One region of the Bradyrhizobium sp. BR 1432 genome, then DNA from elsewhere that is predicted to be linked to it. Evidence: predicted binding sites of a transcription regulator. Region 1 holds the regulator's gene; each other region holds the start of a gene.

Region 1 (4,209 bases):
GGGTTTCGAGACCCGGATCGACGGCGTCAGCGGCAAGGACAAGACGCCGGTGACCGTGGTGCAGTGGATCCGCTTCTCGACCGGCGGCGCCTCGCTGCGCATCATCGCCAGCGCCCCGCGCGACCAGTGGCAAGCCGCCTTCACCCGCTTCCGCGCCGTGCGCGACGGCATCCAGCCGAAGGGTTAGTCGCATCCACAAACTGGATGCGCTCCCTCCCCCGCTCGCGGGGGAGGGTTGGGGAGAGGGTATCTCCGCAAGGGGACATTCCCGACGTGGAGAGAGCCCTCACCCGCCGCGCTCTGTGAGCGCAGCGACCTCTCCCGCAAGCGGGAGGGGTTAAGCGAACCCGCCGACCAAGCCCAACCACTCACCAATGTCGGCTGCATTTTCGGGCTTCTGTTCGTATGCGAACGGAACTAGGCTTTCTTCCCGTGGATCATCCTGGAGGGGAGACGAACGATGCTGGATCGGCGACACATGTTGGCGACGCTTGCGACCACGGCGCTCGCGGGCCTCGCTCCAACCGCGCTGTTTGCGGCCGCGTCAATCAAGCCGGACGAGGCCTCCGCGCTGCTCGTGATCGACGTGCAGAACTGCTTCCTGCCCGGCGGCAGCCTTGCGGTGAAGGAAGGCGAGCAGGTGGTGCCTGTCATCAACAAGATCGCGAAAGCGTTTGCGAACGTGGTGATGACGCAGGACTGGCATACGCCCGGCCACATCTCGTTCGCGTCGGTGCATTCCGGCAAGAAGCCGTTCGAGACCGTCGATCTTCGCTACGGCAAGCAGGTGCTGTGGCCGGACCATTGCGTGCAGGGCACCGAAGGTGCCGCGCTGTCGAAGGACCTTGCGATCCCGCACGCCGAACTCATCATCCGCAAGGGTTTTCACAGGGACGTCGACAGCTATTCGGCCTTCCTCGAAGCCGACGGCAAGACCTCGACGGGCCTTGCCGGCTATCTGAAGGGCCGCAAGATCAAGCGCGTCTTCGTCGCTGGCCTCGCGACCGATTTCTGCGTCGCCTGGACGGCGCTCGATGCGCGCAAGGCGGGCTTCGAGGTCTATGTGGTGGAGGACGCCTGCCGCGGCATCGACACGCAGGGCTCGCTGGCAAAGGCCTGGGCCGATATGGCCAAGGCCGGCGTGAAGCGGATTCAATCTGCGGATATCGCGGTGAGTGCGTAAGAGTTTCGCACCGTCATTCCGGGGCGATGCGAAGCGTCGAACCCGGAATGACGGCGAAGCCGTGAGACTCAGTTCGCCGCGCCGCTCGAACTCATTGTTGTTGTTGGCCGCGGGCGCAGCCTTCGCGCCGCCCTTGGCGACACCGACCAGGGCGGGACGCAGCACACGCTCGCCGATGGTGTAGCCGGCCTGCACGACTTGCACCACGGTGCCCGACGGCACCGACGCATCCGGGACCTCGAACATCGCCTGCTGGAAATTCGGGTCGAACTTCTGGCCCTGCGGATCGAACTTCTTCACGCCATGCTTTTCCAGCGCGTTGAGCAGCGAGCGCTCGGTGAGCTCGACGCCCTCGATCAGCGAGGTCAGGCCGGGATCGGCCGCCGCACGGGCCTCGGCCGGAACGGCATCGAGCGCGCGCTGGAGGTTGTCGGCGATCTCCAGCACGTCGCGGGCAAAGCCGGTGATGCCGTAGAGGCGGGCGTCGGCGACCTCCTTGGTGGTGCGCTTGCGCAAGTTCTCCATCTCGGCCAGCGTCCGCAGCATGCGGTCGCGCGCCTCGGCGGATTCCTTCTGCAACGTCTCGACCGAGCCCGGCTCGGGATCGTCGGGCATGATGTAGGGCTTCGAGACCACGGGCTCGCCGGTGGGCGCGGTCGTGTCTTCGGGTTGCCGGTCTTGATCGGTCATCGGCTCTATTCTCGAACTCGTCTCAGGGGATTGTTGGCCCGGATATCGTGCCTAAGCTTACGAAAATCAAGCGCCTGTGATCGGAGGAAACGCCGGTCAGCCCCCCAAAAGGCGACTGACGATGCGGGCGGCGTAGTCCACGGTCGGGATCACGCGGGCATAATTCAGTCGCGTCGGGCCGATCACGCCGAGCACGCCGACAATATGGCCGGCGGCATCCCGATAGGGCGAGATGATGGTGGAGGAACCCGACAGTGAGAACAGCTTGTTCTCGCTTCCGATGAAAATTCGCACGCCTTCGGCGGTCTCGGCCCGGCCGAGCAGGTCGATGACGCCACGCTTGGTCTCGAGATCGTCGAACAACAGGCGCACCCGCTCCAAATCCTCCAGCGCGTGCAGATCTTCCAGCAGATTGGCGTGACCGCGGACGATGAGCTGGCGGTCCTCGTTCTCCCCGCCGGACCAGCTTGCGATGCCAGCCGAGATCACCTTTTGCGTCAGCTGATCGAGCTCGGCGCGGGCCTCGCCGAGTGCGGTCTCCAGCTCGAGCCGCGCCTCGGCCAGCGTGCGGCCGCGGATCCGCGCATTGAGGAAATTACCGGCTTCGGTGAGCGCCGAGGAGGGAACTCCGGGCGGCAGCGTCAGGACGCGGTTTTCGACTTGGCCATCCTCGCCGACCAGGATCACCAGCGCCTTCTCCGGTTCCAGGCGGACGAATTCGATGTGCTTGAGCCGCGCATTGGATTTCGGCGTCAGCACGACTGCGGCGGCACGGGTCAGCCCCGAGAGCCGCATCAAGGCCTGGTCCAGCGCCGCCTCGACCGATTGCGCCTCGCCGACGGAAGAGAGCTGGCTCTGAATGGATTGCCGTTCGGCCTCGTTGAGGTCGCCGACCTGCATCAAGGCATCGACGAAGAAGCGCAGACCGAGTTCCGTCGGCAGCCGGCCAGCGGAGGTATGGGGCGCATAGATTAGGCCGAGCTGTTCCAGATCGGCCATGACGTTGCGCACGGAGGCCGGCGACAGCGGCATCGCGATCAGGCGCGAGATGTTGCGCGAGCCCACCGGCTCGCCGGTCGCGAGGTAGCTTTCGACAATTTGACGAAAGATGTCGCGGGAACGCTCGTTGAGCTGGGCGAGGCCTGCGCGCGGCGCGATCAGATGGATCGGATCGTGATGGGCCACAGACGGTAACTCCTCTCAGATACTCATAATTTGTCCATCCCGGGCGCTTCTGACAAGCGTGGCGTTTACAGGCTCGAAATCAGGGGGTGAAAAAACCTTGCCGCCCACCCTCGCCCCTCCTACAAGCACCGCGAACAGCCTTTTCCCGTGAGTTTTGGAGGATTTCCCATGCGGCCAAGCCGCCGTGCGCCCGACGAATTGCGCCCCGTGACGCTGGAGCGCGGCGTGGTCGAATATGCGGAAGGCTCGTGCCTGGTGAAATTCGGCGACACCCATGTGCTGGTCACCGCCACGCTGGAAGACCGCCTGCCGCCGTGGCTGAAGGGCCAGGGCCGCGGCTGGGTCACCGCCGAATACGGGATGCTGCCGCGCGCAACCTCCGAACGCACCCGCCGCGAGGCCTCCGCCGGCAAGCAGAGCGGCCGCACCGTCGAGATCCAGCGCCTGATCGGCCGCTCGCTTCGCACCATCGTCGACCTCGAAGCGCTCGGTGAGCGCCAGATCACGGTCGATTGCGACGTGCTCCAGGCCGACGGCGGCACCCGCACGGCCTCGATCACCGGCGCTTGGGTCGCGCTCGCCGATTGCATCAACTGGATGAAGGCGCGCAACATGATCAAGACCAACGTGCTGCGCGACAACGTCGCCGCGATCTCCTGCGGCATCTACAATAGCACGCCGGTGCTCGATCTCGACTACGCCGAGGATTCGGAAGCCGAGACCGACGCCAATTTCGTCATGACCGGCGATGGCCGCCTCATCGAAGTGCAGGGCACCGCGGAACGCGAGCCGTTCACCGAAACCGAGTTCCTGGCGCTGATGGCGCTGGCGCGCAAGGGCGTCGCGCGTCTGGTAGACTTGCAGAAACTGGCTGTGGCGTAGTCAATAGGCCATGCACCGCCGAATCACGGACAAGCTCGTCATCGCCACCCACAATCCCGGCAAGCTCGCCGAGATGCGGGAGCTGCTTGCACCGTACGGCATCGAGGCGGTGTCGGCCGGTGAGCTCGACCTGGGCGAGCCCGAAGAGACCGGCAACGATTTCCGCAGCAATGCCGCGATCAAGGCGATCGCGGCGGCGCGGGCGTCCAAGCTCCCGTCCTTCGCCGATGATTCCGGCATCGTGGTCGACGCGCTCGACGGCGCGCCCG
Region 2 (4,209 bases), 3.4 Mb from region 1:
GGTGGGAGCAGATCGGCGCGAAAATCGCTTCAGAAGCGGCGGGACCGCATGACAATGGCCGCGATCTGGATCGCCGTCTGGTGCTTGGCTATGTCTCGTCGGATTTTAACGCGCATTCGGCCGCGTTCGTTTTCAAGCCAGTCCTGCAACACCATGACCGGGCGCAGTTCGAGATCGTGTGCTACTCTTGTTCGTCAAAAGTGGATGCGACGACCGGCGAATTTCAAGGGTTCGCCGATCGCTGGCGCGACGCCTCGCAATGGACCGACGATCGCCTCGCCGCTCAGATCCGCGCCGATGGCGTCGATATCCTGATCGATCTGTCCGGCCATACCAGAGGAAACCGGCTCGGCGTGTTCGCGCGCAAGCCGGCACCGATCCAGGTGCATGGTTGGGGCCACGGCACTGGCACGGGGCTGCCAACGATCGATTATCTGTTCTCGGACCCCGTCGCGATTCCTTTCGCGGTTCGGCATCTGTTTGCGGAGACCGTTGTCGACCTGCCGTGCTTCGTGACGCTGGCGCCACTGCCGGCTGGGATTGCTCGGGCGGAGGCGCCGGCGCTCTCGAACGGCTTCGTCACATTCGGTGTCTTCAACCGCATCAGCAAGATTTCGGACGAGGCGGTGGAAGTCTGGTCCAGGATTCTCGAGCGGGTGCCGGGTTCGCGACTTCTGATCAAGGATGTTGCGCTGGACGATCAACTGGTCCGCGACAATCTGCTGGCGCGGTTTGCGGCTTGCCGATTGCCGGCCGAACGCGTCGATCTGCTCGGAGCCACCTTGCGAAGCGAACATCTGGCATCGTTCAATCGCGTCGACATTGCGCTCGACACCTTCCCACAGAATGGCGGCGTCAGCACACTGGAAGCCTTGCAGATGGGGGTGCCAGTGGTGGCGAAGCTCGGGACCAGTCTGCCCAGCCGTGCCGGCGGCGCCATCCTCACCGCGCTTGGCCTGCCGAACTGGGTCGCGGATGGCAATGAGGCCTATATCGAAATCGCAGCTAGCGGTGCGGCGCAGATCGGCGACCTCGACAAGCTGCGCCGCGAACTGCCCGGACAGATCGACGCTGCTGCCGCCGGCAATCCTGCCTCATACGCGCGAGCGGTGGACGAGGCCTATCGCGCGATGTGGAAAAGCTATTGCAACGGCGGCGTCTGATCTCTCCTCAATGCAGCCGGAACACGCCATCTACGGCGCGCAGCTCGGCCGGCTTGATCAGCTTGGAATGCGCCACCGTCACCGAGAACAAGGGCCCGTCGAGCTTTTCCTGCCAGAAGGCGAGGAAATCCTTCAGCGCCGGAAATTTCGGAAACATGTCGTAGTTCTGCCAGACGTAAGTCTGGAGCAGCGAGGGATGATCCGGCATCCGATAGAGAATTTGCGCCGTCGTCAGCCCGTAACCCAGCATCTGTTTCCGGAAATCCTCGGAAACGCCCCCACTCCGCAGTCCCATGCCAACCTCCTTTGCAGGAGCGCATTGAAGGGGGCGGCCTGGTCGGTGTGTGCTTGACGAGCCACCCGGTACTGATGCGCTCACATGAGAGAAATGTGACGCAAACTGACAATTCATCTCAAGCCCAAAAGTTTAACAAGCTGTTGAAATTCAATGCGTTAGCAGCAGACGCGGCTCCGTGCTAATACGGGCCCGGCGCGCCGTTAACGATGGAAAAGAGATTCTGGCAGTCCGCGCTTCCGGGTGCTAATTTTTCTGCTAGAAGCCCTTGCCCCCGCAAAATTCCCGTCCTATTTCTGCCTCGCTCGTGCTAGCACTCGCGGGCAACGACTGCTAACCATCTAAAAATCCTCAACTCGTGCAATTGCTTAGGAGGACTGCATGAAATTCCGTCCGCTTCACGACCGCGTCGTGGTCAAGCGCATCGACGCAGAAGAGAAGACCGCTGGCGGCATCATCATTCCCGACACTGCCAAGGAAAAGCCCTCCCAGGGCGAAGTCATCGCCGTCGGCCCCGGTGGCCGCGACGAAGCCGGCAAGCTGATCCCGATCGACCTCAAGATCGGCGACCGCGTGCTGTTCGGCAAGTGGTCCGGCACCGAAGTCAAGATCGACGGCGAAGACCTGCTGATCATGAAGGAAAGCGACATCATGGGCGTCCTCGACGTCCCCGCTTCCAAGAAGAAGGCGGCCTAAGAGCCTCTCTTTCCCTCCAGTCAAACACCTCAAGGAAAATTCCAGATGGCAGCCAAAGAAGTCAAATTCTCGGTTGAAGCGCGCGACAAGATGTTGCGCGGCGTCGACGTCCTCGCCAATGCGGTGAAGGTCACGCTCGGTCCGAAGGGCCGCAACGTCGTGCTCGACAAGTCGTTCGGCGCTCCCCGCATCACCAAGGACGGCGTCACCGTCGCCAAGGAGATCGAGCTCGACGACAAGTTCGAGAACATGGGCGCCCAGATGGTGCGCGAAGTCGCCTCCAAGTCCGCTGACGCGGCCGGCGACGGCACCACCACCGCCACCGTGCTGGCCCAGGCGATCGTGAAGGAAGGCGCGAAGTCCGTTGCCGCCGGCATGAACCCGATGGACCTCAAGCGCGGTATCGACCTCGCGGTCGAAGCCGTGGTTGCGGACCTCCAGAAGAACTCCAAGAAGGTCACCTCGAACGACGAGATCGCCCAGGTCGGCACCATCTCGGCCAACGGCGACCAGGAGATCGGCAAGTTCCTCTCCGACGCCATGAAGAAGGTCGGCAACGAGGGTGTCATCACCGTCGAGGAAGCCAAGTCGCTCGAGACCGAGCTCGACGTCGTCGAGGGCATGCAGTTCGACCGCGGCTACATCTCGCCCTACTTCGTCACCAACGCCGACAAGATGCGCGTTGAGATGGACGACGCCTACATCCTCATCAACGAGAAGAAGCTCTCCTCGCTGAACGAGCTGCTGCCTCTGCTCGAGGCCGTGGTGCAGACCGGCAAGCCGCTGGTCATCGTCGCCGAGGACGTCGAAGGCGAAGCCCTTGCGACCCTGGTCGTGAACCGCCTGCGCGGCGGCCTCAAGGTCGCGGCCGTCAAGGCTCCCGGCTTCGGCGATCGCCGCAAGGCCATGCTGCAGGACATCGCGATCCTGACCGGCGGCCAGGCGATCTCGGAAGATCTCGGCATCAAGCTCGAGAACGTCACGCTCAACATGCTCGGTCGCGCCAAGAAGGTGATGATCGACAAGGAGAACACCACGATCGTCAACGGCGCCGGCAAGAAGGCCGACATCGAGGCGCGCGTGGCCCAGATCAAGGCGCAGATCGAGGAGACCACCTCGGACTACGACCGTGAGAAGCTCCAGGAGCGTCTGGCCAAGCTCGCCGGCGGCGTCGCGGTGATCCGCGTCGGCGGCGCGACCGAGGTCGAGGTGAAGGAGCGCAAGGATCGCGTTGATGACGCGATGCATGCGACCCGCGCGGCCGTGGAAGAAGGCATCGTCCCGGGCGGCGGCGTCGCCCTGCTCCGTGCCTCCGAGCAGCTCAAGGGCCTGCGTACCAAGAACGACGACCAGAAGACCGGCGTCGAGATCGTGCGCAAGGCGCTGTCGGCGCCCGCTCGCCAGATCGCGATCAACGCCGGTGAAGACGGCTCGGTGATCGTCGGCAAGATCCTGGAGAACAAGGCCTACAATTACGGCTTCGACTCCCAGACCGGCGAATATGCCGACCTCGTCAAGAAGGGCATCATCGACCCGACCAAGGTGGTCCGTACCGCGATCCAGAACGCAGCCTCGGTTGCCGCGCTTCTGATCACCACGGAAGCGATGGTCGCCGAGCTGCCCAAGAAGGGCGGCGCCGGTCCGGCGATGCCCCCCGGCGGCGGCATGGGCGGCATGGACTTCTAAGGTCCGGCCACTCTGGCAAACGACGAAATGCGAAGCCCCGGCAGCGATGCCGGGGTTTTTGTTTGGTAGTCAGGCCAATCCGGAAGCAAGAGTTAAGCTCGCTTCTCCAAGTCTACTTTTGCGTAGAGTCGATGAGCCTCGGCAGCAGCGCTTATCAAGAAATCTCTAGCGTACGTGGTGACAAGTCTTGGATAGTCGTTACTGATTGTGAGCCGGTCGCCAAGATCACTTGTAGCAACTACAATTTCGTCGAACGGCAATTTCCGTTTCTGTCGACGATTGACGTGCGATAGTAAGACAACGTGAATACATCGATGCCTGATGACACGAGGAATGCCAACATTTTGGAAGTCCCTCGTCCCTTCGCAT
Region 3 (4,209 bases), 990 kb from region 1:
GTCCATGGACAACCTCATCGGGCGCGTCAGTCGCATCCTCTGGTCAATGACCCACAGGAAGCGAGCTGAAAAGCAAAACCCCGGCATCGCTGCCGGGGTTTCGCATTTCATTGAGAGCGTCGGACTTTAAAAATCCATGCCGCCCATGCCGCCGCCCGGGGGCATTGCGGGGCCGGCAGGGGCCTTCTTCGGCAGCTCGGCGACCATGGCCTCGGTGGTGATCAAGAGCGCCGCCACGGAGGAGGCGTTCTGGATCGCGGTGCGCACGACCTTGGTCGGGTCGATGATGCCCTTGGTGACGAGGTTGCCGTACTCGCCGGCCTGCGAGTCGAAGCCGTAGGCGTACTGATCCTTCTCGAGAATCTTGCCGACGATCACCGAGCCGTCTTCACCGGCGTTGATCACGATCTGGCGGGCCGGCCAGGACAGCGCCTTGCGCACGATCTCGACGCCCGTCTTCTGGTCGTCGTTCTTGGTGCGCAGGCCCTTGAGCTGCTCGGAGGCACGGAGCAGGGCGACGCCGCCGCCCGGCAGGATGCCTTCTTCCACGGCCGCGCGGGTCGCATGCATCGCGTCATCAACGCGATCCTTGCGCTCCTTCACCTCGACCTCGGTCGCGCCGCCGACGCGGATCACCGCGACGCCGCCGGCGAGCTTGGCCAAACGCTCCTGGAGCTTCTCACGGTCGTAGTCCGAGGTGGTCTCCTCGATCTGCGCCTTGATCTGGGCCACGCGCGCCTCGATGTCGGCCTTCTTGCCGGCGCCGTTGACGATCGTGGTGTTCTCCTTGTCGATCATCACCTTCTTGGCGCGACCAAGCATGTTGAGCGTGACGTTCTCGAGCTTGATGCCGAGATCTTCCGAGATCGCCTGGCCGCCGGTCAGGATCGCGATGTCCTGCAGCATGGCCTTGCGGCGATCGCCGAAGCCCGGAGCCTTGACGGCCGCGACCTTCAGGCCGCCGCGCAGGCGGTTCACGACCAGGGTCGCAAGGGCTTCGCCTTCGACGTCCTCGGCGACGATGACCAGCGGCTTGCCGGTCTGCACCACGGCCTCGAGCAGCGGCAGCAGCTCGTTCAGCGAAGAGAGCTTCTTCTCGTTGATGAGAATGTAGGCGTCGTCCATCTCAACGCGCATCTTGTCGGCATTGGTGACGAAGTAGGGCGAGATGTAGCCGCGGTCGAACTGCATGCCCTCGACGACGTCGAGCTCGGTCTCGAGCGACTTGGCTTCCTCGACGGTGATGACACCCTCGTTGCCGACCTTCTTCATGGCGTCGGCGAGGAACTTGCCGATCTCGGCGTCGCCATTGGCCGAAATCGTGGCGACCTGGGCGATCTCCTCGTTCGAGGTGACCTTCTTGGAGTTATTCTGGAGGTCCGCAACGACGGCGTCTACGGCGAGGTCGATACCGCGCTTGAGATCCATCGGGTTCATGCCAGCGGCAACGGCCTTGGCGCCTTCACGGACGATCGCAGCCGCGAGCACGGTCGCGGTGGTGGTACCGTCGCCGGCAGCATCAGCGGACTTGGAGGCCACTTCGCGTACCATCTGGGCGCCCATGTTCTCGAACTTGTCGTCGAGCTCGATCTCCTTGGCGACAGTGACGCCGTCCTTGGTGATGCGGGGCGCGCCGAACGACTTGTCGAGCACGACATTACGACCCTTCGGGCCGAGCGTGACGTTCACGGCATTGGCGAGGATGTCGACGCCGCGCAGCATGCGATCGCGGGCGTCAACGCCGAATTTCACTTCTTTAGCTGACATATTGATTTCCCTGAGTTGTCTTATCTCACCCTTGGCGAGGCGCCCGGCAGGCGCTCCTCAGGGGTGAGCAGTGCGAGCGGTTGGATTAAGCGACCTTCTTCTTGGCCGACACGTCGGTGAGCACGCCCATGACGTCGCTTTCCTTCATGATCAACAGCTCCTGGCCGTCGATCTTGACCTCGGTGCCCGACCACTTGCCGAACAGCACACGATCACCGACCTGGAGATCGATCGGGATCAGCTTGCCGCTCTCGTCGCGGCCACCTGGGCCAACGGCGATGACTTCGCCCTGGGAGGGCTTTTCCTTGGCCGTATCGGGAATGATGATGCCGCCAGCGGTCTTCTCTTCTGCGTCGATGCGCTTGACCACGACGCGGTCATGAAGCGGACGGAAGTGCATGCAGTCCTCCTAACATTTGCACGAGTTGAGATTTCAATCTTGTTAGCAATCGATGCCTGCGAGTACTAGCGCAGGCGCAGCTGAAATAGGACGGGCTTCTACGGGAGCAAGAGGTGCCAGCAAAAAATCACACTCAGAAGTCGTCTCCGCCAGAATCATTTATCGAAGCTAACTGATCCGCCCGCAGTGTGAGATTGCCGTGCTCGGCCGAGGTCTGAACGACTTCGCAGCGGATGCTCTCGGCCTGGAAGAACGCCCAGAGATTGGTACGCTCGAGAACCTTAGTGCTGCTAAAGCCACTCAGCTTGGTCTCATTGACTGCGCAGATACCGGCTCCGGCCGAAGCGAACCCTAGCGCGGATTAAGGCGCTGCGTAACAGGCGTTCGCCGGGCTTGCTTCATTGGATCGTATTCTCATCGAGTTACCGCGACTTGTCCGCAACAGCGAGGGAGCGTGAACAAGTTCGGTGATGCCCTCTCATTCTAAGCAAGCCGATCGTGAAAAATAAGAGCCTCGTTTCATCTCGCTCAATCGCTAACCTTGGTAGTTGACTGGAGCTGACGGTCAGGAGCCGGCGGCGACCTCTTCAAGGAGTGAACCAAACGCGCGGCTCGAACGCATTCAGTGGCAGGAGACCAACCAACGATCGGACCGTCGCTCAATGAAGCAATGCTTTCAGCATCGTACAGGTTCTGGCCGCCTCTGCTGGTGAAGGTAAATCGTGGGACCACGAGCAAGTCCTCACGTGCACAGCCTTGCGCTATGGCTTGTCAGTTCGCAAAGCGGCAACGGCGCTCGCCTGAGTGATCCTGGCCGCGTTATTCCGGACTCGGAAGGTGGTGCAAAATCCTGGTAAAAGCTGATCGGCACGTCCCGTGCCTCATGCCTCGGCCGAGCGGGGGAGCTGAATCAGACGACATCAGCACTCACTCAAAAATCTATCGCGCTTCATCTACTGTTCTTCTGCGGTGATGCCGATAATCGTATACGCATGCGTTTCGTGTCCCACATTGCGATTAGATCGGCCTTCGGGAGGCAGCGAGATGCGGCCGCCCCCGGTTTCACCGCACCTTCTTAAGACGGGTCACAAAGAGTGGAGTGAGGGGCGGCACCGACGACTGGATCGGATCAAACGCCGAGTCCGCCCCCGCATCACCCTGGGAGGTCGGTGATGCGAGTTTGAAGGTAGCAAACAATCCGATAATGCAGCTACTGCAACTATCTCACACCAGGATGGCCCGCATGAGGGTTGAATCGGCCGTAGCGTTAGGTTGTATGCTGTCGGGTCATCGGGTGCTCCGGCCGTGCGCAGGGAAGAAATGCCGACTGTCATGACAACGGGCGCAAGTGACGGGCAAAGAGAATTGCAGGCAAGGCGAAAGATGTGGTGCGAAGCCCATCGATCAGCAACGATGACTCGATTTTCGCCGTTCGTCCGCCCCGCTCAATGCGGTCGTCAATCTCGATAGTGCGTCAGCTGACCTCTTTTTGCACTCCTAGGTGTTCTCTGCTCGTTGCATAGATTTATCCATGTTGGCCAATCGAAATGACTGCGGCAGACTGGTCAGGCGATCGAGACCCCAAACCTTCCGAAACGCGGTTGCGTTTCGCGCCGGAGCCCTCGTCGCTGGCCTGAGCTCGTGACCGAGCTCTTAGCTTGAGTGCGGGGCGGAGCAAGGTTCAGGCGGGAGCGAATCTAGTTCTGGTTCTTGTCTGTGCGGGCAAGATCCGACTGCGCCAGCCGCTCGATCTTTGTTCGACGTCTGACAGGGCGCACAAGTGTGTGAGATTCAAAACACTCGCGTGCTATTGCACCTTCTCGAACCCTTTGCGAAGCGCGATCAGGCGCTGAGCGCTCGCGACGGACGCTGGCATGGCCCTTGCTCCTTCTCACAGTAGGCCAATCGAGGCCAGAAGGAGCTGAACATGAGCAGCACGACAGGATCTTGGGCTTACGGAGAGAAAGCGCCGATGCCAAGCCAAGAACAGACCAAGACGAAAGAAGTTCGAGGCTCTTCGAGCCGCGGCGGTCTTGGGGCTA
Region 4 (4,209 bases), 1.4 Mb from region 1:
GAGGCGACGCGCACCGGCGCCGGCGGCACCTGCGGCGCATAGAGCACCGCGGGCGGATCGTTCGACACGGTGTTATCGAAGGCGCTGGCGCTGTTGGCGCCGGCAATGAAGGTGCAAGCGCTGCCGAGCAGCGCGACAGACATTTTCTTGAACATCGACGTACTCTGTACTGTTTCGTCTAGATCACATGCGTCGGGGAAGGCGCCTGGCTGATCGGCCGCCGCGACGTGGTCAATAAAAAGCAAAAGCCGTTTTGTTTGGTAAACGTATCAAGCGTTTGGATTCACCACGTCGTCAAGCGCGGGCCAATTTGGCGATCAGCGTTTATTTTCGATGAACGCAGCGCAGCCATGGTTAATCGCTTCTTTGCACGCCGTCGCGCGATGCCGCACAACAGTTCCGGCTGTGAACTTCGTGTTAAATCGCTTCTGCCTACAAAGACGCGTGAATGAGGTGGGGGAGTATCCTGATGGCTGTTCACCGCAAGCGTTTTCGCGTCGAAGATATCGCCGGTGGCGAGATGCCGATTCTCTGACGTAACCGAAGAAGCAATCCCGATGCATAGCGAGATCATGGCCGAGCTGCGTGCGATCCGCGCACAGATGGCGAAGGGCACTGTGCCCCTGTCCGGCAGCGCAGCCATGGCGGCGATCGACGCCTCCACCGCCCACGAGCTCTCGGAAGCCCGTACCATGCTCGAGACCTACCGGGCGCAGATCGAGCAGTGCGAGAAGCTGAAGGTCGAGCTCGACCTCATCCACGACGCCATCGACCGCACCAAGCGCGAGATCGCGACGCTGCACGGCAAGAGCTTCGACGGCGGCGAGATGGCCAAGGTCAATGGCGAGCTCGGCGCGGTCGTCGGCGGCACCGAGCAGGCGACGCAGCAAATCCTCGAAGCCGCCGAGTCGATCGACCAGGCGGCCAGCGCGATGTCCAAGGTGCAATCGGCCGATCAGCAGAAGCGGCTCGCCGACGACATCCAGGAACGCGTCATCTCGATTTTCGAAGCCTGCAACTTCCAGGACCTGACCGGCCAGCGCATCAGCAAGGTCATGACCACGATGAAGTTCATCGAGCAGCACATCAATGCGATGATGGAGATCTGGGGCGGCGTCGACGCGATCAAGGCCCATGTGCCGGCGCCTGTCGACAGCCGCAGCGATGACGAAAAGCTCCTCAACGGCCCGAAGCTCGCCGGCGACGTCGGCCATGCCTCGCAGGACGACATCGACGCGCTGTTCGACTGAGCGGGCGTCGACTACGGAAAGACGAAACGCCGGCGCAAGCCGGCGTTTTTTTGTTTGCCGTCATTGCGAGCGTAGCGAAGCAATCCAGACCGTCACCGTGGAAAGACTTTGGATTGCTTCGCTACCGCTCGCAATGACGCGTGGTTAGGCCGGAATCCCGATCACGCCCTCGGCGCGCAGCGGACGTAGACCATGTTGCCGTAGCGGGTGGCGGCGTCCTTGTCGATGAAGCGGGTGATCAGCACGCGGCCATCGAAGGAGATGATCTCGCGGTCCTGCTCGCCCGGCGTCGGGCCGGCGGGTCCGATGTAGTTCTTGCCGCTCGGCGAGCCCTTCAGCCGCAGCTCCTGCGGGGTCGCCTGGTCGGCCAGATGCATGATCACGCCGCCGGAGGAGCCGGCGGTGATCACATAGGGATTCTTGCACTGCGCCCGGGCGGCAGCCTCGGTGCGGGCGCGGTCGGCCGGATTCTGGAACGAGGCGAGACCCCAGCGGCCGACGATCTCGTCGGAGCGGATCGTCGCGGGCATTTCCGGGCCGGTGCCGGGCTCAGCCTCGGGCGGCGGCGAAGACGACGAGAAGGACGGCAGGCTCATGCCGCCGCCGCAGGCGCCCAGCAATAGCGCCAGACAAGACGCGGCGGCCAGATTGGCAACCGTGCGCGCGCGAGCTGAACTGATCATGGCATTCCCCCGAACAAGACCATGGCCGCACCCCTCCCGCAGCCAAGCGCAAAACAGCCGCCGGAGCAATGCCGTCGTTTGATACGCCGGCGCCCCGAACGAGTTTCCAATGCCACCATCCTATATCCGCCTCACCAATCGCTTAACCACCTTTGCTTGACAGGATCGCGGCCAAGCCATATTTCCGGGCGCACTATTAGCACTCGGAAAGCCCGATTGCTAAGCGTGCCGTTCGATCCTCGGGAAGAGGGTGGACGGAAGCGCCGCCCCAACCCACTTCCACTACTTCCGAAGCGAGCCTCCAAAGGGAAACGTCATGGCTAAATCCAAATTTCGTCCGCTGCATGACCGTGTCGTGGTCAAACGTATCGACGCCGAGGAAAAGTCCAAGGGCGGCATCATCATTCCCGACACCGCCAAGGAAAAGCCCTCCCAGGGCGAAATCGTCGCCGTCGGCCCGGGCGGCCGCGACGAGACCGGCAAGCTGATCCCGATCGACCTCAAGGTCGGCGACCGCGTGCTGTTCGGCAAATGGTCGGGCACCGAGGTCAAGATCGAGAACGAAGAGCTCCTGATCATGAAGGAGTTGGACATCATGGGCGTGCTGGCCTAAGGCCATCCGTCTGAACGGCCGCTGAATGTCATGCCCGGATCGCGCGATCCGGGCATCCATCATTCCGCCGGGTTCGACTTGCGGACCCGGGATTGGTGCAACACAAGCGGCAGATACATCACGAAACACGAGGGATTGCAGAAATGGCTGCCAAAGACGTCAAGTTTTCCGGAGACGCGCGCGATCGCATGCTGCGCGGCGTCGACGTTCTCGCCAACGCCGTCAAGGTGACGCTCGGCCCGAAGGGCCGCAACGTCGTCATCGAGAAGAGCTTTGGCGCCCCCCGCATCACCAAGGACGGCGTCACCGTCGCCAAGGAGATCGAACTCGAGGACAAGTTCGAGAACATGGGCGCCCAGATGGTACGTGAGGTCGCCTCCAAGACCAACGACCTCGCCGGCGACGGCACCACCACCGCGACCGTGCTGGCCCAGGCCATCGTGCGCGAAGGCGCCAAGGCGGTTGCCGCCGGCATGAACCCGATGGACCTCAAGCGCGGCATCGATTCCGCGGTTGCGGCCGTGGTCAAGGACATCGAGAAGCGCGCCAAGCCGGTCGCCGCCTCCTCCGAAGTCGCCCAGGTCGGCACCATCTCGGCCAACGGCGATGCCGCCATCGGCAAGATGATCGCCCAGGCGATGCAGAAGGTCGGCAATGAGGGCGTCATCACCGTCGAGGAGAACAAGTCGCTCGACACCGAGGTCGACATCGTCGAGGGCATGAAGTTCGACCGCGGCTATCTCAGCCCCTACTTCGTCACCAATGCCGAGAAGATGACCGCCGAGCTCGAGGACGCCTACATCCTCCTGCACGAGAAGAAGCTCTCGGGCCTGCAGGCCATGCTGCCGGTGCTCGAAGCCGTGGTGCAGTCGGGCAAGCCGCTCGTCATCGTCGCCGAGGACGTCGAGGGTGAGGCGCTCGCCACCCTGGTGGTCAACCGCCTGCGGGGCGGCCTCAAGGTCGCCGCCGTCAAGGCGCCTGGCTTCGGTGACCGCCGCAAGGCCATGCTCGAGGACATCGCGGTTCTCACCGGCGGCCAGCTCATCTCCGAAGAGCTCGGCATCAAGCTCGAGAACGTCACGGTGAAGATGCTCGGTCGCGCCAAGAAGGTGGTGATCGACAAGGAGAACACCACGATCGTCAACGGTGCCGGCAAGAAGCCCGACATCGAGGCCCGCGTCGGCCAGATCAAGGCGCAGATCGAGGAGACCACCTCGGACTACGACCGTGAGAAGCTTCAGGAGCGCCTCGCCAAGCTCGCCGGCGGCGTCGCGGTGATCCGCGTCGGCGGCGCCACCGAGATCGAGGTCAAGGAGAAGAAGGACCGCGTCGAGGACGCGCTCAACGCCACCCGCGCCGCGGTGCAGGAAGGCATCGTTCCGGGCGGCGGCGTCGCGCTGCTGCGCGCCAAGAAGGCGGTCGGCCGCCTGTCCAACGACAATGCCGACGTCCAGGCCGGCATCAACATCGTGCTGAAGGCGCTGGAAGCCCCGATCCGCCAGATCTCCGAGAACGCCGGCGTGGAAGGCTCGATCGTCGTCGGCAAGATCCTGGAGAACAAGTCCGAGACCTTCGGCTTCGACGCTCAGAACGAGGACTATGTCGACATGGTCGAGAAGGGCATCATCGATCCCGCCAAGGTGGTGCGCACCGCGCTCCAGGA

The links. Region 1 encodes HrcA, which represses chaperone genes, less so after heat shock. Its sites were predicted from a motif close to GTTAGCACTCNCNNNNNGNGAGTGCTAAC; they were not measured.
Region 2: ACSKB8_RS25845 (co-chaperone GroES) is a predicted target of HrcA. The motif match lies at 1,768-1,796, and genes of this name have one in related genera.
Region 3: ACSKB8_RS04750 (co-chaperone GroES) is a predicted target of HrcA. The motif match lies at 2,209-2,237, and genes of this name have one in related genera.
Region 4: ACSKB8_RS16290 (co-chaperone GroES) is a predicted target of HrcA. The motif match lies at 2,129-2,157, and genes of this name have one in related genera.

Annotation. Positions count from the first base shown of each region.
Region 1 covers NZ_JBPUGF010000003.1:1,994,202-1,998,410, reverse strand. Annotated here, with positions in the region: partial or broken gene ACSKB8_RS09525 (hypothetical protein) at 1-187, shown strand, start outside; gene pncA (bifunctional nicotinamidase/pyrazinamidase) at 461-1,183, shown strand; partial or broken gene grpE (nucleotide exchange factor GrpE) at 1,280-1,873, opposite strand; gene hrcA (heat-inducible transcriptional repressor HrcA) at 1,970-3,058, opposite strand; gene rph (ribonuclease PH) at 3,227-3,940, shown strand; gene rdgB (RdgB/HAM1 family non-canonical purine NTP pyrophosphatase) at 3,951-4,209, shown strand, end outside.
Region 2 covers NZ_JBPUGF010000003.1:5,381,652-5,385,860, reverse strand. Annotated here, with positions in the region: gene ACSKB8_RS25855 (O-linked N-acetylglucosamine transferase family protein) at 1-1,163, shown strand, start outside; gene ACSKB8_RS25850 (usg protein) at 1,171-1,458, opposite strand; gene ACSKB8_RS25845 (co-chaperone GroES) at 1,840-2,154, shown strand; gene groL (chaperonin GroEL) at 2,200-3,840, shown strand; gene ACSKB8_RS25835 (hypothetical protein) at 4,079-4,209, opposite strand, start outside.
Region 3 covers NZ_JBPUGF010000003.1:1,006,445-1,010,653, reverse strand. Annotated here, with positions in the region: gene ACSKB8_RS04760 (hypothetical protein) at 1-130, shown strand, start outside; gene groL (chaperonin GroEL) at 127-1,767, opposite strand; gene ACSKB8_RS04750 (co-chaperone GroES) at 1,853-2,167, opposite strand; gene ACSKB8_RS04745 (hypothetical protein) at 2,301-2,495, opposite strand.
Region 4 covers NZ_JBPUGF010000003.1:3,399,854-3,404,062, forward strand. Annotated here, with positions in the region: partial or broken gene ACSKB8_RS16275 (L,D-transpeptidase family protein) at 1-155, opposite strand, end outside; partial or broken gene ACSKB8_RS16280 (protein phosphatase CheZ) at 470-1,250, shown strand; gene ACSKB8_RS16285 (hypothetical protein) at 1,412-1,933, opposite strand; gene ACSKB8_RS16290 (co-chaperone GroES) at 2,250-2,546, shown strand; gene groL (chaperonin GroEL) at 2,690-4,209, shown strand, end outside.